Regions from separate parts of the Pectobacterium parmentieri genome, predicted to be linked through region 3. Evidence: predicted binding sites of a transcription regulator. Region 3 holds the regulator's gene; each other region holds the start of a gene.
What was found. The regulator sigma-54, encoded in region 3, starts transcription at its own class of promoters, with help from an activator protein. The targets are predictions, from matches to a motif close to GTTGGCACANNTTTCGCTNT.
Positions count from the first base shown of each region.

Region 1: the regulator sigma-54 is predicted to act here: its motif matches at 1,849-1,868, upstream of glnK (P-II family nitrogen regulator).
Region 2: the regulator sigma-54 is predicted to act here: its motif matches at 2,006-2,025, upstream of glnA (glutamate--ammonia ligase).

Region 1 is NZ_CP015749.1:565,021-568,194, reverse strand. It holds gene amtB (ammonium transporter AmtB) at 98-1,384, opposite strand; gene glnK (P-II family nitrogen regulator) at 1,424-1,762, opposite strand; gene A8F97_RS02390 (SmdB family multidrug efflux ABC transporter permease/ATP-binding protein) at 2,122-3,174, opposite strand, start outside.
Region 2 is NZ_CP015749.1:4,177,803-4,180,976, forward strand. It holds gene glnL (nitrogen regulation protein NR(II)) at 1-175, opposite strand, end outside; gene glnA (glutamate--ammonia ligase) at 518-1,927, opposite strand; gene typA (ribosome-dependent GTPase TypA) at 2,297-3,174, shown strand, end outside.
Region 3 is NZ_CP015749.1:3,740,078-3,743,251, reverse strand. It holds gene rapZ (RNase adapter RapZ) at 1-321, opposite strand, end outside; gene ptsN (PTS IIA-like nitrogen regulatory protein PtsN) at 476-949, opposite strand; gene hpf (ribosome hibernation promoting factor) at 1,030-1,317, opposite strand; gene rpoN (RNA polymerase factor sigma-54) at 1,341-2,774, opposite strand; gene lptB (LPS export ABC transporter ATP-binding protein) at 2,824-3,174, opposite strand, start outside.

The DNA of each region.
Region 1 (3,174 bases), 1.9 Mb from region 3:
CATGGCTAAAACGACGCGATTTGAATAACGTTAACCGTAAAACAAAACAGGCGTGGAGTTTCCTCCACGCCTGTTCACTGTATTTGAACTGTCTTACTTATTGATTGTAAGCGCTCTCGCCATGGCTGTTGACGTCCAGACCTTCGCGCTCTTGCTCTTCAGGGACACGCAGACCGACAATCATATCCGCCACTTTGAAGGCAACGAATGCCACCACGCCAGACCACACCAGGCAAACAATCACGCTGAACAACTGTACCCAAATCTGGTGCGCCATTGTCACACCTTCGGCATAGCCTGTTCCACCCAGCGATGCCGACGTGAATACACCCGTTAAGATACAGCCAACGATACCACACACGCCATGAACACCGAACACATCACACGGGTCATCCACGCGCAGCCATCTTTTCAGTACGGTCACGCCCCACAGGCCTGCAACACCACCAGCCAGACCGATGATCAATGCGCCACCCACGCCCACCGTACCCGCCGCCGGGGTAATAGCAACCAGACCTGCAATACAGCCAGAACACGCGCCCAGCAGAGAAGGTTTACCGCGTACCAACCACTCACCGCCAACCCATGCCAGAATGGCAGCAGCAGTAGCAACAACCGTGTTCAGGAAAGCCAGAGCAGCAATACCGTTGGCAGCACCCGCAGAACCCGCATTGAAACCAAACCAGCCGATATACAGGATCGCTGTACCGATAAACACCATCGGCAGGTTATGCGGTTTGAAGGCTTCTTTGCCAAAACCGGCACGTTTACCCAGCAGGTAAGCACCAACTAACCCAGCAACCGCAGCGTTGATGTGAACGACCGTACCGCCTGCGAAATCCAGCGCGCCATCCGCAGCCAGATAACCACCGCCCCACACCATATGCGTCATTGGCAGATAAGAGAATGTCAGCCACAGCGCAACGAAAATCAGCACCGCAGAGAAACGAATACGTTCAGCAATCGCTCCAACAATCAGCGCAACGGTGATACAGGCGAAGGAAGCCTGATACGCTACGTGTACAAACTGATAGAAGGTGCCACTGATAGACTCAATCCCAATGCCTTTCAGCATAAATGTGCTGAACCCACCGAAGAAGGCGTTACCCTCGCTGAAGGCCAGGCTATATCCATAAACGACCCACAGGATACAGACCATTGCGAATGTTACGCTTACTTGCGTCATCATAGACAGAACGTTCTTTGAACGGATCAGGCCACCATAAAACAGTGCGATACCTGGTATAGTCATAAAAAGTACCAACGCGGTACAAATCATAATAAAAGCATTATCAGCTTTATCAATCGTCGGTGTCGCAGCCATTGCCCAGCTCGGGAGTAATGCCGCCACACCGAGACCTAATGAAGAGAGTCGTTTTTTCATTTTCATCCATCCCTATTTACGTATCTACGTTAGGTGTTGTTAAAGTGCGGCTTCGTCAGTTTCACCCGTACGAATACGGATAACCCTTTGCAACTCGGCGACAAAAATTTTGCCATCACCAATTTTTCCGGTGTACGCGGCTTTGCTGATGACGTCGATCACTTCGTCCAGTTGGTCGTCTGCAATCGCGATATCAATTTTTACCTTAGGTAAAAAGTTAACGCTGTATTCTGCGCCGCGGTATAGCTCTGCGTGCCCTTTCTGACGACCAAATCCTTTCACCTCAGTGACGGTGAGCCCCTGGATGCCGACAGAAGATAACGCTTCACGGACATCTTCCAGCTTGAATGGTTTTATCACCACAGTAACCAGTTTCATTTATCTTCCCCCTAGCCATTACGTTCAGGCTTTCGCCCGCCACTTGTTCGATTACGCGCTCTATGAAGTCGGTCTACGCAATGATTAAAGCAAACGGTGTGCCATAAATGATTTATCTGGCATAAATCAGGAAGGAGAACGCGATTAGAGAAAGAAAAGAGTAAAAGTAAACACGGTAGAAAATGAATAATGAAGAATTCGGGGCAATAATTGCACCAAATTAGTGCGTGAAGTGTATTTTCAGTGCAGCAGGAGTAAAAAGCAGAATGATGATGCTTACTGATGGTGCGAAGTCATGCATGGACTGTTGGTCTGCACTACTCGATGCGGTGCAGACCCTGGAATTAGAGATAATCGTGTTATACGGAGCAAGGCTCAGTACTGGGAGTAGCGAGATCCTCTCCGGCCAGTTGCAACTGATGCATTTGATAATAGCGCCCCTGCTGTTGCAGCAGTTGCTCATGCGTTCCCCGCTCAACGGTTTGTCCATGATGGAGCACCATAATCGTATCAGCCTCAACAATGGTGGAAAGCCGGTGTGCAATGATAATTAAGGTTGTCTGTTCCCTAATGATGCGCAGCGCCTTTTGCACCGCTTGCTCCGTACCTGAGTCAATATTCGCAGTCGCCTCATCGAGAATCAGGATTTTAGGCGTTTGCACCAGTACCCGCGCAATCGCCAACAGTTGCTTTTGTCCGGTAGACAGATTATTCCCCTGCTCACCAAGACGCGTATGTAATCCGTCGGGGAAACCATGAACCAACTCAGCAAGCTGCACCACTTCCAGCACGCGCCAGACGGCTTCTTCGCTAATATCGCGCCCCAGAGTCACATTCACAAACATGGACTCCGCCAGCACCACCGGATCCTGCTGTACCATTGCCACATTTTGGCGCAAGACACGATGGGAGAGCGTCGATAATGGCCGGCCATCAAGCCGAATTTCGCCCTCATCCGGGCTGTAATACCCCATAAGCAAACTGGCTAATGTACTTTTTCCACTGCCGGTATGCCCTACCAACGCGACGAACCCGCGATCGGGTATCGTCAGAGAGATATGCTGGAGCACACGTTTTTCTGTGCCATAAGAGAAAGAGACATCGTTAATATCAACACGCCCCGAGACCATAGGACGATCGTCGTTTCCGTAGCCTTGCTTTGCACCATCCATCAATTCAAAGATACGCTCGCCAGCAACAACCGCCTGCTGCAACATCGACTGCTGGGTCGTCAGCTCAATTAGCGGTTCATTCAGACGGCCAAGGTAATTGATAAAGGCGTACAAAACCCCAACACCAACCGCGCCAACCGAGCTAAAACCGAACTGGATCAACAATCCGCAGAGAACCATTGCGGCAAACAGACTCAGCAGTGGCCGTAGCAAGAATCCCTCCAGACGCAAAGCCTTCAT
Region 2 (3,174 bases), 440 kb from region 3:
AATATCCCAGCAAATCGGGCAGCGGTGTGCCAGATAATTTACGCGAGCTTTGTGCCAGTAATTGCTGTGCTGCCGGGTTGGAATAGTGAATCGCCAGATCGTTATCCAGCAATAAAATGCTGTTTATCAGGGAATTTAGGATCTGCCCAGCATCGGGCAGCGTGCCTGTTGCCATAATGCAGACTCCCGCACCAGCATGGTGCATTGTAGTGTGGATGATGGATGTTACGTCGCAACGGCCAATGCCGATGGTGAAAAAAGCCCATCCGAAGATGGGCTGAAGCGTTTCCACGGCAACAAGAACAAACTTCTTAGTATTCTGTTGGTTATCGGTCATGGTCGGGTATCAGCACACCCAACCACGCCGAGATATACCCGTCATACTTCAAGCTGCTTGTGCGTTGGCTGCCCTTACTCACCCCAGTCACTTACTTATGTAAGCTCCTGGGGACTCGTGCGGTTGCCGCCTTCACGCAACTCGAATTATTTAGGGTATAAATATCAGACGCTGTAGTTATTAAACGCTGTAGTACAGTTCAAACTCAACTGGGTGCGGCGTCATACGAACGCGGTCAAGCTCAGGTTTACGCAGTTCGATATACGCTTCGATAGCGTCGTCGGTGAACACGCCACCACGGGTCAGGAACTCGCGGTCTTCGTTCAGCGCAGCCAGGGCCTCGTCCAGAGAACCTGCAACTTTTGGAATCTCTGCTTCTTCTTCCGGCGGCAGGTCGTACAGGTTTTTGTCCATCGCATCGCCAGGATGAATTTTGTTGATGATGCCGTCGAGGCCAGCCATCAGCAGTGCAGCGAAGCATAGGTACGGGTTAGCTGCTGGGTCAGGGAAGCGCGCTTCGATACGGCGTGCTTTCGGGCTAGCAACCACTGGGATACGGATTGAAGCAGAACGGTTACGGGCAGAATAAGCCAGCATAACAGGGGCTTCATAGCCTGGGACCAGACGCTTGTATGAGTTGGTGGTTGGGTTCGCCAGGGCGTTGATGGCTTTAGCGTGCTTGATAACACCGCCGATGTAGAACAACGCCATTTCAGACAGGCCGCCGTATTTGTCGCCAGCGAACAGGTTAGTGCCGTCTTTAGACAGGGACATGTGGCAGTGCATACCAGAACCGTTATCACCGAACATTGGTTTTGGCATGAAGGTCGCGGTTTTACCGTAGGCGTGAGCCACGTTGTGCACGACATATTTGTAGATCTGAATTTCGTCAGCTTTTTTAGTCATGGTGTTGAAGCGGGTAGCCACTTCGTTTTGACCAGCGGTAGCCACTTCGTGGTGGTGAGCTTCAACAACCAGACCCATCTGCTCCATGGTCAAACACATGGCAGAACGGATGTCCTGTGATGAATCGACGGGTGGAACCGGGAAATAGCCGCCTTTCAGACCTGGACGGTGACCTTTGTTACCGCCTTCGTAGGCTTTACCGGAGTTCCAGTAAGCTTCGATGTCGTCGATAGCAACGTGGGAGCCGGAAGTGCTGCTGCCGAAACGAATGTCATCAAACAGGAAGAACTCTGGCTCTGGCCCGAACAGTACGGTGTCGGCAATACCTGAAGAACGCAGGAAATCTTCCGCACGTTTCGCGATAGAACGTGGATCGCGGTCATAGCCTTGCATAGTGCCTGGCTCAAGGATGTCACAGCGAATGATCAGTGTGGAATCTTCGAAGAACGGATCGATCATTGCGGTGCTGGCATCAGGCATCAGAACCATGTCTGACTCGTTGATACCTTTCCAGCCGCCAATCGAGGAACCATCAAACATTTTACCTTCTTCGAAGAAGTCGGCATTGACTTGATGAGCCGGAATGGTGACGTGCTGCTCTTTACCTTTAGTATCCGTGAAGCGTAAATCAACAAACTTCACTTCGTGCTCATTCAGCATCGTCAAAACATGTTCTGCGGACATACTTGGTTCTCCCGATTGGTCATTTATCGTCGTGGAACGAATATCGTTGTGGATTGATGTTGTTGCCGTGAGTAGACTAAAGCTAAAAGTGTGCCAACTTTTTAAATTCGTGCAATGTGTTGCCCCTTGGGGCTTTCTTACGTAAACCCACTGCACCATTATAGTCTAAAGCACCAAAATGGTGCTCTGTATGTGAATTATTGCACTAATTTGGTGCATTCATGTTCGCTTGTAGCGCTTTTGCACCGTGAAAGGGATCACAAAGCAGGCAGCTCTAGGTTGTTTATCATAGATGCTTGTGATCTTGTTTAGTCCCTCGATTAATACGTGTACAATAGCGCGCTATTTCTAAATGCCTGAGGCAAAGCTGTGATCGAAAATTTGCGTAACATCGCCATTATTGCGCACGTTGACCATGGGAAAACCACCCTGGTTGACAAACTGTTGCAACAATCCGGAACGTTCGGTGAACGTGTCGAAGCAACTGAGCGTGTAATGGACTCCAACGATTTGGAGAAAGAGCGTGGAATTACCATCCTCGCAAAAAATACCGCCATTAATTGGAAAGACTACCGTATTAACATCGTAGACACCCCGGGACACGCCGACTTCGGCGGCGAGGTTGAGCGTGTTATGTCGATGGTTGACTCGGTACTGCTGGTTGTTGATGCGATGGATGGTCCGATGCCGCAAACGCGTTTCGTGACCAAAAAAGCATTTGCCAACGGTCTGAAGCCTATTGTGGTTATCAACAAAGTCGACCGTCCTGGTGCGCGTCCTGACTGGGTTGTCGATCAGGTATTCGACCTGTTCGTGAACCTGGATGCAACCGATGAGCAACTGGATTTCCCGATCATTTATGCTTCTGCGCTGAATGGTATCGCGGGCCTCGACCATACCGACATGGCGGAAGATATGACTCCGCTGTATCAGGCGATTGTCGATCACGTTTCTCCGCCTCAGGTTGAGATGGATGCGCCGTTCCAGATGCAGATTTCTCAACTGGACTACAACAACTATGTTGGTGTTATCGGTATCGGCCGTATCAAACGCGGTAAAGTTAAGCCTAACCAACAAATTACTATTGTTGATAGCGAAGGCAAAACCCGTAACGGTAAAGTGGGTAAAGTTCTGACTCATCTGGGTCTGGAGCGTATCGACGCAACTGAAGCGGAAGCGGGCGATATCATCGCGATTACCGGTCTGGGCGAACTGAACATTTCTGACACTATCTGCGATCCGCAGAA
Region 3 (3,174 bases):
GCTGGACAGCGGGTGTAGGCGACGGGTATCGCTATAGCGACGGATCAGCGTATTGCGATCGGCATCCAGAAACAGCAGTTGAGGCGAGAAGCTTGATGGCAGTTGCTCCATGGCATGCTCGAAGATCTCTGGAGATTCCGGCATATTGCGCACGTCAATGCTGACCGCTGCGGAAATATTACGAGCAGCGAGCGTATTCGCCAGTTCTGGCAGCAGAACCACTGGTAGATTATCTACGCAGTAGAACCCCATATCTTCCAATGCGCGCAGGGCGACAGATTTTCCTGAACCTGAGCGACCGCTGACAATCATCAGCACCATCTGACGACTCCCCTCTGGCAACGTGATGGCGAATTTTCATTGCCACTATTTTTATGATGTATCGCTAGAAAATGACGGCTTAGCGCATGGATTGCAAGCATTCTCTCGTTCTACCGCGAATAGCCCGTCATCGTGAGTATGGCTATCATCCAGCTTAATCCGCTTCCGTCATAATCTGGTATAGCTCTTCATCGCTTTGCGCCGCCCGCAGACGTCGGCAAACTGTTTTATCCGCTAGCCGCTTGGCAACAAGCGACAGGGTATGCAAATGGGTTTTACATTGTTCCGCTGGAACCAGCAAGGCAAAAAGCAGATCAACGGCCTGATTATCAATCGCATCGAAAGCGATCGGTTGCTCTAGCTGGATGAAAACACCGATGGCACCCAGCGCATTATCGTCTTCCAGCTTACCGTGAGGAATGGCAATGCCGCCGCCGATCCCCGTGCTGCCCATCCGCTCCCGGGTCAGAATGGCATCAAAGATAACCTGCGAGGGAATGTTAAGCTGTTTGGCGGCCAGCTCGCTGATAATTTCCAATGCCCGTTTTTTACTCTGGCAATGGACTGTGCTTCGGGCGCACTCAGGACGTAATACGGTGCTGAGTTGCAATACGGGATCGTGGCTCATTTTATTTTCACTTCTGGTGATCCCGCTCCATCCAACAGATGGGGCGGGTTTGTTCCTTTACCAAATGGTAAAGGAGAAAATTAGTGCTGCTTGAGTTTATCTTTATGCTTATTGAGCTGTCTTGCCAGCTTATCAATCAATAAATCTATCGCAGCGTACATATCTGCTGCTTCGGAGGTTGCATGCAGCTCCCCACCATTAACATGGAGCGTGGCCTCGGCAATTTGCTGAACTTTTTCCACTCTCAATACCACATTGACCTGATTAATCCGGTCAAAATACTGCTCTAATTTGGCAAATTTACCATTTACAAAATCACGCAACGGTTCAGTGATCTCGATGTGGTGTCCGGTAATGTTGAGCTGCATAGTGTCTTCCTTCTCTGTTGAGATCAAATCAGTTGTTTACGCTGATTTGATGGTGGGATAGATAAAGACTCTCGGTATTTTGCGACGGTACGGCGTGCCACGATGATGCCCTGCTCGGAGAGCAGCGTGGTGAGCTTGCTGTCACTTAATGGCTTCGCAGGGTTTTCCGCTGCAATAAGCTTTTTCACCAGCGCGCGGATAGCCGTTGACGAAGCTTCTCCGCCGCTATCGGTATTAACGTGGCTGGAGAAGAAATATTTTAGCTCAAAAATGCCGCGTGGGCTGTGCAGGAACTTCTGTGTTGTCACGCGTGAGATGGTGGATTCATGCATATCTACCGCTTGGGCGATGTCTGCCAATACCATGGGCTTCATGAATTCTTCACCCTGCTCGAAGAAATCCTGCTGCTGCTCGACGATGCGACGGGTTACTTTCAGCAGCGTATCGTTGCGACTTTCCAGACTTTTGATGAGCCAGCGTGCTTCTTGCAGGTTACTGCGGATAAATTGCCCGTCGCTGTCGTTGCGCGCGCTGTTACCCAGTGCTGCATATTGTTGGTTAATCTGCAAACGGGGAACGCTGTCGGTGTTCAATTCAACGACCCACACGCCCTGTATCTTGCGCACCAGCACATCAGGGATCACATATTCGGATTCACCGGTGTTAATTGACTGACCCGGACGTGGATCGAGCGATTGGATCAGCGCCAGCGCTTCTTTCAGCACTTCCTCTTTCAGACGGGTCACGCGGATCAGGCTACGGAAATCATGATTGGCTAACAGATCGAGATGATCGCTGACGATCAGGCGAGCTTCGAGCAAGCGTGGTGTACGGTTGTCAAACTGAGAAAGCTGTACCAGTAGGCAATCACGCAGATCGCGAGCGGCGACGCCAACGGGATCAAAGCGCTGCACGCGTTTAAGTACGGCTTCGACCTCTTCCAGCGTCACGTCGTCGTCACCGATGCTGTCAAGAATGTCTTCCAGCGGCACGGTAAGGTAGCCGGTGTTGTCCACCGCATCAACAATCGACGTTGCGATGGCCGCATCAGTATCTGAAAACGGCGTCAGCTCAACCTGCCACATCAGGTAATCCTGAAGCGTTTGCGTGGTTTCGCCTTGATAAATGGGCAGTTCTTCGTCGCGATAGTCAGAACCCGTGCCCGACGGTGTGCCTGCGGAATAAATCTCATCCCAGGTGGCGTCAAGCGGCAATTCTTCCGGCATATCCCGTTGTTCAAGGGCTTCACCGGTATCCAGTGAATCGCTGTCTGCCTTTTCGAATGACTCGATTTCGTCGTGCTGATCCGTTTGCTCGAGCAACGGATTGCTTTCCAGCGCCAGTTGAATCTCCTGTTGCAATTCAAGCGTGGACAACTGCAACAGCCGAATTGCCTGTTGGAGCTGTGGAGTCATGGCCAGTTGCTGGCTAAGCCTGAGTTGCAAACCTTGCTTCATAAATCGCGCTAACGTCCCATAAGTACTGCAAAGAGAAAATATTACCCTATCAGAGTCGGAAGCCTTCGCCCAGATAGACGCGCTTCACCTGTTCATCGGCCAGAATATCGGTCGGTGAACCGTGGGCGATCAGGTTGCCCTGACTCACAATGTAGGCTCGTTCACAGACATCAAGCGTTTCGCGGACGTTATGATCGGTAATCAACACGCCAAGCCCGCTGTCACGCAGATGCTCAATGATTTTTTTAATATCCAGTACGGAGATCGGGTCTACGCCCGCAAACGGTTCATCCAGCAGAATGAATTTGGGATTTGCTGCCAGCGCTCGCGCAATTTCTACGCGGCGTCTTTCCCCGCCGGACAGCGATTGTCCCAGACTATCGCGCAAATGAATAATATG